2 regions of the Pseudoclavibacter sp. JAI123 genome follow, and region 1 is predicted to be linked to the other one. Evidence: riboswitches for the same ligand, from Rfam matches in the RefSeq annotation. Region 1 holds a riboswitch; the other holds the start of a gene.

Region 1 (7,451 bases):
TCGCGCGACAGGCCAGGACCTCGACGCGATCGACGAACTGCTCGACGCGGCCGCATCGACGAGCGGCCGGGTCATCGTCAACGGCGTGCCGACGGGTGTCCGCGTGGCCTGGGCGACGACGCACGGAGGCCCGTACCCGGCATCGACGAACGCCTCCAGCACCTCCGTCGGGGCATCGGCCATCGACAGGTGGATGCGAGCAGTGACATGGCAGAGCACTCCGGATCGATTCCTGCCGGACGAGCTCAGGGAGGATCCGAGGTCGCGCGTGCCCCGTCGAGTCGACGGCGAATGGGATCGGGCGGGCGCATGAGCACGGCGCCGACGAGCAACGCCTGGAACGACACGGCTCTCGACGACAGCGTCCGCGCCGACCTCCTCCTGGCTGCGCTCACGACTGCGGAGAAGATCGCCCAGCTCGGCTCGATCTGGCCGCAGGAGGACGCAGATCCCGACGCGGCCGGCGCCAGCGTGGCTCCCATGCAGGACTCGATCTCGGACGAGAAGACCCTCAACGAGCGCATTGCGCACGGGATCGGGCAGATCACCCGCGCGTATGGCACAGGTCCCGTCTCCCCTGCCGAAGGGCTGGAGCGGCTCCGCTCGCTGCAGGATCGGGTCGTCGCCGCGCAGCGCTTCGGCATCCCCGCCATCGCGCACGAGGAATGCCTCACCGGCTTCGCGACCCTGGCCGCGACCGCCTACCCGACTCCGCTCGCGTGGGGCGCATCCTTCAACCCGCGTCTCGTCGAGGAGATGGCGACCCGCATCGGCGGCGACCTCCGATCGGCCGGCATCCACCAGGGCCTCGCGCCTGTCCTCGACGTCGCCCGCGACTACCGGTGGGGGCGGGTCGAGGAGACCATGGGTGAGGACCCCCACCTCGTCAGTGCGCTGGGGACGGCGTACGTCCGTGGCCTCGAATCGACGGGCCTCATCGCGACCCTGAAGCACTTCGCGGCCTACAGCGCCTCGCGCGGCGGGCGGAACCACGCACCGGTCTCCATCGGTCCCCGTGAGCTCGCCGATGTGATGCTGCCCCCGTTCGAGGCCGCGCTCGGCGAGGGCGGTGCGCGGTCGGTCATGAACTCGTACACGGACATCGACGGGGTTCCGGTCGCCTCAGACCCTCGCCTGCTGCGCCACCTGCTGCGCGAGCTGTGGGGCTTCACCGGCACGGTCGTCTCCGATTACTGGGCGATCCCGTTCCTCCACTCGACGCACGGGGTCGCCGCTGACGAGCTCGAGGCTGGCGTCCTCGCCCTGCGCGCGGGAATCGACGTGGAGCTCCCCTTCAGCGTGTCCTACGCGGAGGGCCTGGCGGCGCTCGCCGCCACCGATCCGGACGTCTGCGAGCTCATCGACGTGGCGGTCAGGCGAGTGCTCCTGCAGAAGGTGCAGCTCGGGCTCCTCGACCCGGACCACAAGCTGGTCCCCAGCTCGGCGGACGCGCTCTCGTTCGACGCTGCCGAGAATCGGGACGTGGCCCGACGCCTGGCGGAGGAGTCCGTCGTGCTGCTGGAGAACGGCCGGGGCACACTGCCCCTCGACCCGCCTCCGAGCGAACGGATCGCGCTGCTCGGCCCCATCTTCGACGACGCCGTCACGATGCTCGGCTGCTACGCCTTCCCGAATCACGTGCTCTCAGCGCACCCCGGTACGGACCCGGGCCTGCCGATCGCGACCCTGCGAGCCGCCGTCGCCGAGGAGTTCCCCGCCGTGGAGTTCGCTCACGCCGCTGGTCCCTCGAGCCTTGGCCACGCCGAAGGCGGGCCTGAGGACTCCGACGCACTGGATGCGGCCGTCGCTCTCGCAGCATCCAGCGACCTCGCGATCCTCGCGGTCGGCGATCGCTCCGGCCTCTTCGGTGCTGGCACGTCCGGGGAGGGATGCGACGCCTACGACCTCGCACTCCCTGGGCGTCAGGATGAGCTCATCGAGCGGGTCCTGGAGACGGGAGCTCGGGTTGTCCTCGTCGTGGTCTCCGGCCGACCCTACGCGCTTGGGCAGTACACCGGACGCGTCGACGCGATCCTCCAGGCGTTCCTCCCCGGAGTCGAGGGTGCGTCGGCGATCAGCGGCGTCCTCAGCGGACGCGTCGAGCCATCCGGTCGCCTGCCCGTTCAGATCCCACAGGACCGCCGGGTCTTCTCCACCTACCTGCAGCCTCGGCTCGGCCACCGGGCCGACGGCATAACAGTCGTGGACCCGACCCCCGCCTTCCCCTTCGGCCACGGGCTCGGGTACGGCGCCACCGACTGGGCCTCGACCGGACGACGCGAGCTGGCCGTCGCCGTCGACGGAACGATCGACGTCGGCGTCCGCGTCACGAACACGGGCGGGCGTGCGGCGAGCGAGGTGGTGCAGGTGTACCTGCAGCAGCAGGGGCGCGGGGTGGTGCTGCCGGAGAGGCGACTCATCGCGTTCGCGAAGACCGTCGTCGGCCCAGGGGCGAGCACCGAGCTGCGCTTCGAGATCCCCGCCGACCTCACCTCATACACGGACTCCGACCTGAGGCGGGTCGTCACGCCCGGCCCGGTGCGCCTCGTCATCGCCCGATCGGCCGATGACGAGGAGTTCGCGATCGACGTCACGCTGACCGGCACGATGCGGCGGCTCGGGTTCGAGCGGCAGCATCGTGCCCGCGTCACAGAGCTGCAGCAGGACCGGGAGCCGAACCGCTCCGCGCCGACCGCCTCCTAGCCCTGCGGCACGTAGGCGTTCGTGAAGGCGTCGCCCTCGAGGGGCTTCTCGAGCAGGTCCTGCTCGCTCATGAACGTCGCCATCGTGGCCCATACCTCGGCGTCGTTCGTGAAGAGCGGCTGCCCGTCCTGCGCGGACAGGAACGGGATGGTCGCCTCGAGCGTCGCGAGCGCGTCGCTCTTCGCCTCGTCCGTGTAGAGGGTCGGGATGTACTCGGCGGCGATGTCGATGGACTCGTCCGGGTTGTCGATCACGTACTGCGTCGCGAGGGCAAGCGCCTCGAGCACGGGTCTGATCGTGGCGTCGTCCCCCTCGATGATCGAGTCGGCGACGCCGAGCGACGGCCCGACGAGGGTCGGCGCGTCCGCCGGCGCGATCTCGATCGTGCGCACCGGGAAGCCGGCCTTCTCGAACTGCACCGCGTCGTTGTTGACGTAGCCCATGACCCCGTCGACGGCGCCGGTCGTGAGCGCCGCCTGCTGCGTGTAGCCGATGTGCTCGATCTTCACGTCGTCCGCCGTCAGCCCGTTGCTCTGGAGCAGCGAAAGCAGCGCGAAGTACGTCTGCCCGTAGGGTCCTGGCGTGCCGATCGTCTTGCCGCGTGCATCCGCTGCCGTCTTGATGTCGGAGTCCTCCGGCACGATGAGCGTCGCCGGGTACGTGTTGTAGAGCGTCGCGACCGAGGTGACGGGGATGTCTGCGGCACGGGCCTGCGTGATCTCGTCGCCGCCCGCGTACACGAAGTCCTCGGTGCCGTTCGCGAGAGCCCCGAAGAGGTCCTCGCCCTCGCCGTGATGGCGCAGCTCGACATCGACGCCCTCATCCTCGAAGAAGCCCTTCGCCTCGGCCACGTAGAACGGCACGAACTGGATGTTCGGGGTGTACGTGAGGCCGATGGTGGCGGCTCCCGCGGGCTCGGCCGTCACGTCTGTGGCGTTGCCATCGGGGGAGGTCGAGCATCCGGCGAGCACGGCCATGGCCGCCACAGCACCCGCAGCGACCAGGGAGCGCAGTACCCGAGGGCCGCGAGCGCGGCCTGCGGTGTTGAGGTGAAGGTTCATGGGCGTCTCCTGGTCGAGATGGGCGGGTCAGGCGGTTTTGGTCAGGGGGGTTCGGGTCAGGCGGGGAGGGGTTCGTCGGCGAGCACGCGGGCTCGTCGTTTCGTCTTGGGCTCGTCGTCGTTCCAGGTGACGGCGTTCTGGAACAGGCGCATGAGGATGTACAGCGCGACGGCCAGCAGGACGAGCATGAGGAGCGTGGAGAAGATGCCAGGGATGTCGTTGGCGTCGCGGTTGAGGGTGAGGAGCATCCCGAGGCCCCGGCCGCCCATCGTGAACTCGCCGACGACGGCACCCGTGATCGACAGCGTCACGCCGGCGCGGATCCCGGCGAGCACGCTGGGCAGCGCCAACGGGGCCTCGACCCACCACAGCAGCTGGTACCAGTTGGCGCCGTCGATGCGTCCGGCCTCGATGACGTCCTGCGGCAGCTGCCGCACCCCGAGCACCGTGGTGACGATCATCGGGAAAAACGACATGATGGCGCACAGCACGACCGTGGGTGCGAGGCCGTAGCCGATCCACAGCACGAGCAGCGGGGCCAGCGCGATGGCCGGCACGGCCTGCGACGCGGCGACGTACGGGGTGATCGCGACGTCGACCCAGGGCAGGCGCGCGATGAGGTACCCGAGCGGGACGGCGACGAGGATCGCGAGGAGGCTGCCGAGCAGGGCCGCGGAGAGCGTCACCCAGGCGTGGGAGAGCATGGGCCCCTGCGTCACGTCGAGCCAGAAGCGCTCGGCGAGCTGTCCCGGCGCGGGGAGGAACTGCGGCGAGATGAGACCGGCGGCCGTGACGGCCCACCACACAGCGAGCACCGCGACCGCCACCGAGATCGGTGCGGAGATGCGTGCTGACGTCGTGTTCATCTACCCGGCTTTCGTGGAAAGCTCCGGGGATGACGAGGCGCGTGGGTTCGCCGAACAGGTCAGCGGATTCCACGAGCTGACGGTACGCCGAGGCGTGCCGTCACGTGCGCCTCCCTTCCGGACTTTCACCGTCGGTTCCGGAATTTCACCAGATCAGCCACTCCCTTGCGGGAGCAGGTCGCGGACTATCACCGCCGGCTCGGAATTACACCGACCCCGGAGCACGTGGACTCTGCTGTCAGAGTACGACAGGTCCCTGCGAAGCGCGACCTCGTGACGCTCCGCGTCAAGCGAACAGCCCTGCGGTATACCTCGGCGACGTCCCCGCCCCGAGACACGACCTAGCTGGCGGCCTGCGCCTCCGCGCTCTTCTTCGCGTTGCGGAGCTCGCTGGCGATGGCGGCAGCGGCGATGGGCTTCGCGAGGCCGAGGCGCTCGGCGATGCCGCCCGCGTCGAACTCCGCGTCCACCGTCACTCGGGTGCTGGCTGGCGTGATCGCCTGGGTGCGCACCTCGGCGGCGAACGACGCGCGCCCCTCGACCGACTCCCAGCGCAGGCGCTCGCCCGGCTCGTTGACGACGACCCTCGCGTCGATGGACCGGCGCTGGCCGACGAGCTCCACATCCCAGCGGATGAGGTCGGGGCCAAGCACCTCGACGTGCTTCACGATGCTGAGCACGCTGGGGAGCGACTCCGGCTCCGCGTACAGGCTGAAGAGCACGTCGACGGGTACATCGATGTCGATGGATTCACTCACGAAGGTCATGCGATCAGGGTAGTCGTCGCGCCCTGGGCTGCCGCCGGACTACTCGCTGGCAGCGAGCGAGCCAGTCGTGGATGCTCCCGGTGTGGAGGCGAAGCAGCGGTAGCTGCGCTGTCCTGCGTCCCAGTCGCCCTGGCTCAGCGGGTAGCTGGCCTCGATGACGAGTCCGGGGACGGTCGCCGCGACGGTCGTGTCGAGGACGTCCGTCGCCTGGCAGGTGATCTGGGCACGGTCGCGCAGCGCTTCCTCGCCCGGATACTCGTCGCTCTCGGAGAGGGGCGTCGCCTCGACCTCGGCGAGCAGCTGTCCGGAATGCTCGAGGGCGCAGTCGACGACCTCGAAGCGTGGCTCCCACGCCGACACGAAGTCCTGGATGCACTGGCCGGGCTCCAGCAGGGAGGCATCGACGCCGGCGAGCGGCACCGTCGTCGCGGGCGGGCCGGCGGTCTCTTCTGGCGGCACGGTCCCGTCGCCGAACGGCTGGAGCCAGACTCCGAGCGCGACCCCGCCGAGCAGCAGCACAGCGACGAGCGTCGCCAGCACGCCGCGGTTGCGGCGCTTCGCAGCCTGTTCGGTGGTACTCAGGCGAGGCCCAGATCTTCGAGGCCGATGGCGGCGCGGTACGGGTAGCCCGCAGCCTCGATGATGCCCTGCGCTTCCGTGGCGCGGTCGACGATAACGGCGACGCCGACGACGTTCGCGCCGACCTTCTCGAGGGCCTCGATGGCCTTCAGCGGCGAGCCGCCCGTCGTGGAGGTGTCCTCGAGCACGACGACCCGCTTGCCCTCCAGGTCGGGGCCCTCGACCTGGCGGCCGCGGCCGTGGTCCTTCGGTTCCTTGCGCACGACGAACGCGTCGACGACCTTGCCCTGCGCGAGCCCCTGGTGCATGACGGCGCTCGCGAGCGGGTCGGCGCCCATCGTGAGGCCGCCCACAGCATCCACGGGCCCGAACTCCTCGATGAGGTCGAGCAGCACGCGGCCCATGAGCGGAGACGCGCGGTGGTCGAGGCTCAGCTTGCGGAGGTCGATGTAGTACGTCGCCTTCTTCCCGCTCGTGAGGGTGAAGTCACCGTGGAACACGGCTTCGTCGCGGATGAGTTCGATGAGGGCGTCGCGGTCTGTCGTCACGGGGCCAAGCCTAATCGTCCGCCGCGCCCGTCAGTGCGCCGCGATGGCGTCCGCGATCGTGGCCCTCGGATGCGCGCGACGCCACTCCCGGAGGGCGGCCCCCGTTGGCAGGCCGTGGGCATCGCGGCTCGGGGTCGCGCCGCCACCGCCAGTTGCTGCGGCGGGCCTGGCATCGTCTGCGGCGGTCGACGTGGTCGCGTCGATCTCGCTGGTCTTCGTCACGCTCTTCGTCTTCATCACGCCTCCTCCGGCCGGCGCCTGGCTGGCCTTTCGTTGTCTCGGGATGCTTCCGGTCCTGCGAGTCGATCTGAGGCCAGCCCAGCAAGCCGGTCGACCTGCTGTCAAACGAATCGGGGGCTCATCGGCGTCTGCGCGGCACGGTCCGCGATTCCCAGCGAACTTTGCGAGCCCTGCGATGACGGCGATGTCGGTGCATCCGCTGCCACCGGGCGCACGCCCTCTGTGAGGTGCCCGTGAGACGCCGAAGACCCGCCCGCCAGGAGGTGGCGAGCGGGTCTCGGGGTCAACACGGGGCGAGGGTCAGCGGCTCAGGAAATCCAGCACGACCCGGTTCCACTCTTCGGCGTGACTGACGTTGACGCCGTGGGGCGCATCCGCCACGACGTGCAGCTCAGAGCCGGCGATGGCCTCGTTGGTGCGGGCCCCGGAGCCCTCGAACGGCACGGTGGCGTCGCTGTCCCCATGGATGACGAGCGTCGGCACCTTCACCGCCTGCAGGTCGTCGCGGAAGTCGGTGTTCGCGAACGCCGCCATGGCCTGCAGCGCGCCGGGCTTGAATGCCTGCTTCGTGAGGTCGATGGCCGCCTGGCGCTCCGCCTCGGAGACGACGAGCGTGCCGTCGACCGAGTAGAACGTGGTGATGAAGTCGTCGTAGAACGACTCCTGGTTCGCGGTGAGCGCGGCCGT
Region 2 (7,451 bases), on a different contig from region 1:
GAGCGGGTCGGCGAGCAGCTCGCCTTCCACGCGCGGGATGCCCGCCGTGGCGAGCAGCTTCTCGAGCACGCCCAACGTGGTTCCCGGAACGCGCCGATTCGCGGCGGGGATCACGAGGGTCTCGCCGCGCCAGCCGACGACGGTGCCATAGGCCGCCTCGGTGATGACGCCGCGATCGTCGACGAGCAGCGCGTCCGCGGCGCCTTGCTCGGCAGCGCTCGCACGGAGCTGCGACAGGGACGGGAAGTCCGGGCCCTTGACGGTCGGCCAGCGGCGTTCGTCGAGGCGCGTCGCGAGCTTCGTGAGCGGCCGTGCCTCCGGGGCCGGCCGCAGGGCGAGCTCGATGAGCACGCGGTCGCCGTCGGTGTCACCCTCGCCGTCGAGGCGTGCCGACAGTCGCGGGAACCATGAGTCGGCGAGGGGCACGCTCTCGAACACGTCGGCCCAGATTCGTCGCCAGTCGGCGTCGACGGTGTTGGTGCCTGCGGGGCTTCCCGACCAGAGCAGCGGGTGGGCGGTCGCCGCCTCCCCGAACAGCTCGCCGACGGATCGCTCGAAGCGCTCGCGGTGGGCGGCGTGGGCGATGACGCGGCCCGAGTCGACGCGCCACGACTCGAGGACGCTGACAGCCGCGGCCTTCCGGCCAGCGGCGTCGCTGTCGTCGCGCGCGGCGCCTTCGCTGGCTTCGGCTGCACCATGACCCTGCATCGCCCCATTCTGCCCCAGGTGCCGGCCGGATACTCCGGCCCCGTGGCGGTCGGCGTGAGAGCCTTGCTCGCATGATCCGCGTGCTGTGCTCCGTCAGTGAGCTCGAGGAGGACGGCGAAGTCGTGACGGTCGGCGACCGTGTCGAGCGCCAGGCCGAGTTCGCTTCCCGCGGCTTCTTCGGCACCGAGCTCGACCGCATCCGGTGGCACTTCGATCAGTATGCGGAGGCCCGCGTCTCGCAGCCCTGGCTGATCTCGGGCACCGTCGAGTCGCTTTCGGCGGTCTACGTGGCCCTCGCCCAGGTTCGGCTTCCGCGACAAGAGTGGATGCACGTTCCCGGCAGTGCACGCTTGGAACCACTCGAGAGCACACGCGAGACGCGAAGTCCGCAACGGGAGCGGGAGCGCACCGCCCTTCTCAAGCAGCCGCCGCCAGCCGACGTGTTCGGCTCCTATGGACATCCCCTGGCCTATCCGAAGGACGGGGACGAAGACCACGCCGGCTGGTGCTTCACGCTCGTGGACGAGACGGTGCGACCGTGGCCTTCCGCCGCCGTTCAACCGCGTCCCCGACCATGAGCACAGACCCCCGTACCGGCACCACCCCCACGATCGGACCAGCATGAGCACCCCAACGAGCGTCGTCTTCGTCTGCAAGAAGAACGGCGGCAAGTCGCAGCTGGCGGCCGCCCTCCTGCGCGCGCTCGGCGACGAGTCGATCAGCGTCGCCTCCGCCGGCACCGCGCCGGGCGGCTCCCTCAACGCCGAGTCGGTGGAATCGCTCGCCGAGCTGGGCATCGACGTCGGCGAGGAGCATCCCAAGCCGCTCACCTCGGAGATGCTCGACGACACCGACCTCGTCGTGGTCCTCGGCGACGAAGCGCAGCTGCCGGACGGCGTGACGGCTCCCGTCGAGCGCTGGATCACCGACGAGCCCTCCGAGCGCGGCATCACCGGCATGGAGCGGATGCGGCTCGTGCGCGACGACATCCGCGCGCGCGTCGCGGAGCTGCACACGCGGCTCCGCGACGCCTGAGCGGACCGCCGCCCGTTCCACCCTCAGGTCACTGAGTCCGCGCAGCTCCATCACTCGCGGAGGTCGCGAAGCTCACGAGCCGAGCCACGTGTCGCGCGAGGACGTCCGTCTCGACGTTGACGCGGTGGCCCACATCGAGCGTGCCGAGCGTCGTCGCGCTGAGCGTCTCGGGGATGAGCGACACCTCGAACCAGTGACCGTCCCCGGGCGCGCCGCTCGGGCCCGCAGCTCCCTCGGCGCTGACGGCCCCGACCGCGCTAACCGTGAGCGACACCCCGGACACCGCCACCGACCCCTTGTCGACGAGCAACCCGGCGTGCACCGGGTCGATGGCGAAGCGGATGCGCCGCCACGCGTCGAAGTGCTCGACCTCCAGCACCTCGCTCGTCGTGTCGATGTGCCCCTGCACGATGTGGCCGCCGAGACGGTCGCCGAGCCGCATGGCCCGTTCGAGGTTCACGGCGTCACCCTCCGCTCTGCCCCCGAGGGTGGATGCGCGCAGGGTCTCCCCCATGACGTCGGCCGTGAAGGCATCGGCGTGCAGCTCGGCGACGGTGAGGCACGCGCCCTCGACGGAGATGGAGTCTCCCACCTTGGCGTCGCTCACGCTGAGCGGGCCGCGCACCGTGAGGCGCGCATCCGTGTCGTGCCTGATGATGCTCGTGATCTGGCCGAGCTCCTCGATGATCCCAGTGAACACGCTACTGACCCGCCGTTCCAGCTGCTGCCGGGAAGTCGCGAAGGGCGGCGGCCGTCGCGACCGCGGCGAGCGCCGCGTCCGCCCCCTTGTCCTCGAAGCTGCCTGGCAGGCCGATGCGTGCCTGCACCTGCTCCTCGTCGTCGCAGGTCAGCACGCCGAACCCGACCGGGATGCCCGTGCGCACGGCGACATCGGTGAGGCCGTTGGTCGCGGCAGAGCACACGTACTCGAAGTGCGGGGTTCCGCCGCGGATGACGACGCCGAGGGCGACGATCGCATCGGGCCCGCTGGCGGCGACTCGGCTCGCGGCGACGGGCAGCTCGAAGGAGCCGGGCACCCGCACGATCCGCACGTCGGTGACGCCGGACGTCTCGAGCGCCCGGTGCGCCCCGTCGAGAAGCGCCGCCATCGCCGTGTCGTGCCATCGAGCCGCGACGATCACGACCCTCATCCCGGTGCCGTCTGCCTGCACCGCTGGTGCTCCCTGTCCGCTCATCGCCGTGCTCCTCTCGTCAGCGCCTCCGCGGCGCGCGTGCTCGTTTCGTGGTGGTGGTGGCTCTCCGTGCCGGTCAGAGCCGGGAAGCCCGGGTGCCGCCTCCGGTAGTCGACGATGTCGTCGACGTGCAGCAGCACGAGGTCGTATGCCGATGCGAGCGCGCCCGCCTCGGTGTACGAGAGCATCTCGCCATCGTCGCGCACGAGCTCGGCGATGACGCCGACCTCGCCTGCACCAGCCAGGCGCACGAGGTCGACGGCCGCTTCCGTGTGGCCGGGCCGCTCGAGCACGCCACCGTCGACGGCTCGCAGCGGCAGCACGTGGCCGGGGCGGATGAGGTCGCGCGGCGTCGAGCCGGCGGCCGCGAGCGCTCGCACGGTCGTGGCCCGGTCGCTCGCGGAGATGCCGGTCGTCACGCCAGCGGCCGCATCGACGGTGACCGTGTAGGCGGTGCCGCGGGCGTCCTCGCTGCGTTCGACCATGAGCGGCAGCTCGAGCCGGTCGGCGAGGTGGCCGGGCAGCGGCGCGCACAGCAGTCCCGACGAGTGGCGGATGATCCACCCCACCCATTCGGGCGTCGCAGTGCTGGCGGCGAGGATCGCGTCGACCTCGTTCTCGCGCGAGGAGTCGTCGGCGACGAGCACCGGGCGTCCGGCCTGCAGCGCGTCGAGCGCGCGGGCGAGCTGGCCACTCATGCTGCGACCCCCTCGGCCGCGACGGCGCCGACGTGCTGGGGGTGCGCGCGCGTGTCCCGAACGAGGTGGATGAGCGTGTCGACGCCAAGCGGATGCACGGACTCAGTGGTCCACCGGTTCGCGTCGCGCAGACGCCCGACGTCGAGCGACGCGACGGAACTCGCGCCGTCGCCCAGGAGGATCGGCGCGAGGTAGGCGTCGATCTCGTCGACGAGACCAGCTCGCAGGAACGCCGCCGAGATGGTCGGACCGCCCTCGACGATCACGTGGCGGGCGCCGAGCAGGTGCAGCTCCTCGAGCGCGGTGACTGGGTCGTGGGTCCTCAGGTGGACGAACAGCTCGGGGTCGGCGCGAACGGCGGCATCGGCGGCCACATCCCGCATGCCCATGACGACGCGCAGAGGCTGGGGCGCATGAACGGCCGCGGGCCCGCGGACGGAGAGCGTCGGGTCATCGGAGCGCTGCGTGCCCGTGCCCACGAGGATCGCGCAGGCTTCGGCCCGCCGCTGGTGCGCGTGCAGCCGCGCGGCTTCCGAGGTGATCCACCGGCTCGACCCGTCTGCGGCGGCGACCCGCCCGTCGAGCGTGGAGGCGAGCTTGAGCGTCACGAAGGGCCGGCCTTCGGTGACGCCGGTGAGCCAGGCGCGCAGGAGCGCCTCGCCTTCGGCAACCCGGAGCCGCTCGAGCACGCGCACCCCGTTCGACCGCAGCCGCGCAGCTCCCCCGGAGGCAACCGGGTTCGGGTCGGCGACCGCGAACACGACCTCCGCGACGCCAGCCTCGAGCAGGGCGTCCGCGCACGATGCCGTCCGTCCGGTGTGGGAGCACGGTTCGAGCGTCACGACGGCGGTCGCACCCCGCACTTCCGCCCCGGCAGACCGGGCGTCGTCGAGCGCGGCGGCCTCCGCGTGCGGGGTGCCCGCCCCTCGGTGGAAGCCGCGTCCCAGGATGCGGCGCGGGCCGCCGCCCGGAGACGGCGGTGCGAGGAGCACGCAACCGACCCTGGGGTTCGGGTCTCTGATCGGCCCGCGGGCCGCGAGGGAGAGCGCCAGTTGCATGGCGGCGTCGACAGACTCGACGCGGTTGGATTCTTGGATCGGCATCGCCGGTGACCTCCGCATTTCGCGTGCCACGGGGCCATATCCCGGTGCCGGCGCAGCCGGAGATTCCGGCAGCCGACGCCAACGAAGGCCCTCGCCGAAACGAGCGCCTCCCATGCACCTACCATCCGGACTTTAACCGTCGGTCCCAGAATTTCACTGAGTCAACCGCTCGCGGACGAGCGGGTCGCGGACTCTCACCGCCGGTTCGGACTTTCACCGACCCCGGAGCATGTTGCACGGCGAGCCTAGACGAGCCAACCATCGGAAGACAGCGTGTGACGCCCCGAAACCGACTTCGTTGCCAGATTCCAGGAACGCGGCCTACGCGACCACTTCGCGCAGGCCGATCGCGAGGTGCACGTCCTGGCGCTGACCGCCGGAGTGCACGAGCGCGGAGCCGTCATCGTCGACGGTGAGCTGCGTGCGGTGGCTGCGCAGGGCCGCGACGACGGCGTCGCGGTGCTGCTCGAGGTCGAACCATTCGAGGTCGCCGATCTCGGCCGCGAGATCACGTTCGCTCTGCTCGACGAGCTCGGCGAACCGGACGCCGGCACCCTGCGCGGCGGCGAGGCTCGCTTCCCGAGCTCGAACGTGGTCGGGGTGCCCGTAGCCGCCCGTCGCGTCGTAGCTGACGACGAGATCCGGTTCGTCGTGCGCGATGACGGCGGCGAGGTCGGCCGTCACCTCCTCGATCGGGGCCACGCTGAACGCCCGCAGGTCGGTGTCATCGGCGGGACCCGCGAGACCTGGCCGCAGCCAGCGCATCCCGGAGTCGTGGTACTCGCGCGCCTCGAGGCCCGCTGCGCGTGCGGGCGGTGTCCCGAGCCACCGGTGCTCGTCGATGCCGAGCGCATAGAGGGACCCGCGCAGCTCACGCTCGCGCACGTCCGCGAGGTCCGCGACCGACGTGTCGGCGGGAAGGACGCCCGCGACGATCTCACCGAGTTCACCCCGCGTGCAGGTCACCAGCGTCACCTTGGCGCCGCGCTCATGCAGTTCGCGCAGCAGCGCTCCGCCCGCGAGAGCTTCGTCGTCGGGATGCGCGTGCACGACCAATGCGTGGCGCACGGAGTCGAGCAGGCTCTCGCTGCCCTCAGGCACGCGACGACCCCTGCCCCGACTGAACGACCAGCTGACGGAACACGGCCAGGAGGCCCTCGGCACTGAGATCCCAGGAGTGGGCGAGCGCGTGCTCGCGAGCTGCGACGCTCAGGCGCTCGGCAAGTGCCGGGTCACGCAGGATGCTCGCGATGGCGGCTGCCCAGTCCGCGGGGTCGCGGGTCTCGAGCAGCGTGCCGGTGACGCCGTCGACAACTGCCTCGCGCAACCCGCCCGCGGCGGAGGCCACAACCGGCACTCCCGAGGCTGCGGCTTCGAGGGCGACCAGACCGTACGTCTCGGAGTGCGACGGGATCAGCACGACGTCGACGAGCCGCAGCTGGGCGGCGAGCGCCTGCCTGCTGAGCGAACCGATGTACTGCACGTGCTCGGCGAGCCCGTGCCGCGCCACCGCCTCGTGCAGCTTCGCTTCGTAGGCGCGCCCATCCTCGTCCGGAGGGGCGGCCCCCACGAGCACGTAGTCGGGGCGCACGTCGTCGTCGATCTCGGCGATCGCGTCGAGCGCCAGGTCGAAGCCCTTGAGCGGATGCAGGCGCCCAGCTGACAGGGCGCGATTGGGTCGCGATTCCCGGGCGGCTGGCTCGGCCCGCGCATCCCAGGCCGGGAAGAAGAGGTCAGCGTCGACGCCGGGCGGCACGATGTGGGTGATCGCCGAGGCGCCGCCGAGCCTCGAGAGGACGGTGTCCCTCTCCGCCCTGCTCACGACGACGATTGCGTCGACCGACTTCGCGAGCATCGCCTCGCCGGCGAGACGGCCTGGCGACTCCGCGCGCTCCCCGTCGGCGAGCGGCGTCGAGCTGCCGGCGGCGATGGAGTGGAAGCTCTGCACGATCGGGATGCCCAGGTCGCGCGCGACGGGGAGGGCGGCGACGCCGGAGAACCAGTGCTGGGCGTGGAGCACGTCGACGGACAGCTCGTCGAGGAGCACGGCGAGCGCATCCCGGAACTCGTCGATGACGTGCTCGTGCTCGCCTTTCGAGATGAGTCGAGCGGGGCCGGCCTCCAGGTTGTGGAGCCGGAGGTTGTCGCCGAGCTGCACGGTGGGAGCGGAGCCGGGGTCGCTGCGCCTCGTGATGAGCTCTACCTGGTGGCCGCGGTCCGCGAGCGCCTCCGCCTGCGCCAGCACCACGACGTTCATGCCGCCCGCGTCCTTGGTGCCCGGCTCGTCGAGGGGGGAGGTGTGGAGCACGACAAACGCGATGCGGAGGGGGCGCTCGTCGGGGAGGACATCAGGCATGCCTCCGACCGTAGGCGTCGCGGGCCCGCTTCGCCATTCGGGATGCCCCGCGTTACGCGGCCCAGCAGCCCAGCAGCCCCAAAGCGTTAGCAGAAACCAACGGTGATCTCTACCCCTCGCATTTTCTGTCGTCGGTCGGAACGCTTCAAGGAGGCCACGAAGATTGGGGGACCGCGATGGGATACCTGTACTACGGGGCGGACGCCCACGCGATCGAGATCGAGGACCGGCAGCTCGCGCACCTGCGCGTGGCCATCCTGAGCCTGCTTCGGGCCGGGCACAGCGTCGCCTTCACCTGCCCCCGCTCGAAGGAGCTGGGCGGCGGGCGCGAGTCGATCTGGATCACACCGCAGACCGA

Evidence for each region. A riboswitch is a leader RNA that binds a small molecule or an ion and turns the genes downstream of it on or off. The one in region 1 is predicted to bind FMN.
Region 2: it holds a riboswitch for FMN, as region 1 does, so the genes downstream of both, ribD (bifunctional diaminohydroxyphosphoribosylaminopyrimidine deaminase/5-amino-6-(5-phosphoribosylamino)uracil reductase RibD) here and HDC34_RS03430 (ABC transporter permease) in region 1, are expected to answer to the same signal.

The regions. Positions count from the first base shown of each region.
Region 1 is NZ_JACCCM010000001.1:704,232-711,682, reverse strand. It holds gene HDC34_RS03445 (aldehyde dehydrogenase family protein) at 1-313, shown strand, start outside; gene HDC34_RS03440 (beta-glucosidase) at 310-2,703, shown strand; gene HDC34_RS03435 (ABC transporter substrate-binding protein) at 2,700-3,764, opposite strand; gene HDC34_RS03430 (ABC transporter permease) at 3,821-4,630, opposite strand; FMN riboswitch at 4,732-4,858, opposite strand; gene HDC34_RS03425 (SRPBCC family protein) at 4,972-5,397, opposite strand; gene HDC34_RS03420 (septum formation family protein) at 5,437-5,937, opposite strand; gene pyrE (orotate phosphoribosyltransferase) at 5,976-6,524, opposite strand; gene HDC34_RS03410 (hypothetical protein) at 6,555-6,761, opposite strand; gene HDC34_RS03405 (alpha/beta fold hydrolase) at 7,065-7,451, opposite strand, start outside.
Region 2 is NZ_JACCCM010000003.1:287,188-294,638, reverse strand. It holds gene HDC34_RS16505 (aminotransferase class IV) at 1-708, opposite strand, end outside; gene HDC34_RS16500 (hypothetical protein) at 780-1,286, shown strand; gene HDC34_RS16495 (low molecular weight phosphatase family protein) at 1,330-1,743, shown strand; gene HDC34_RS16490 (riboflavin synthase) at 1,772-2,443, opposite strand; gene ribH (6,7-dimethyl-8-ribityllumazine synthase) at 2,445-2,939, opposite strand; gene ribB (3,4-dihydroxy-2-butanone-4-phosphate synthase) at 2,936-3,634, opposite strand; gene ribD (bifunctional diaminohydroxyphosphoribosylaminopyrimidine deaminase/5-amino-6-(5-phosphoribosylamino)uracil reductase RibD) at 3,631-4,737, opposite strand; FMN riboswitch at 4,847-4,971, opposite strand; gene HDC34_RS16470 (PIG-L deacetylase family protein) at 5,059-5,838, opposite strand; gene HDC34_RS16465 (glycosyltransferase) at 5,831-7,093, opposite strand; gene HDC34_RS16460 (hypothetical protein) at 7,270-7,451, shown strand, end outside.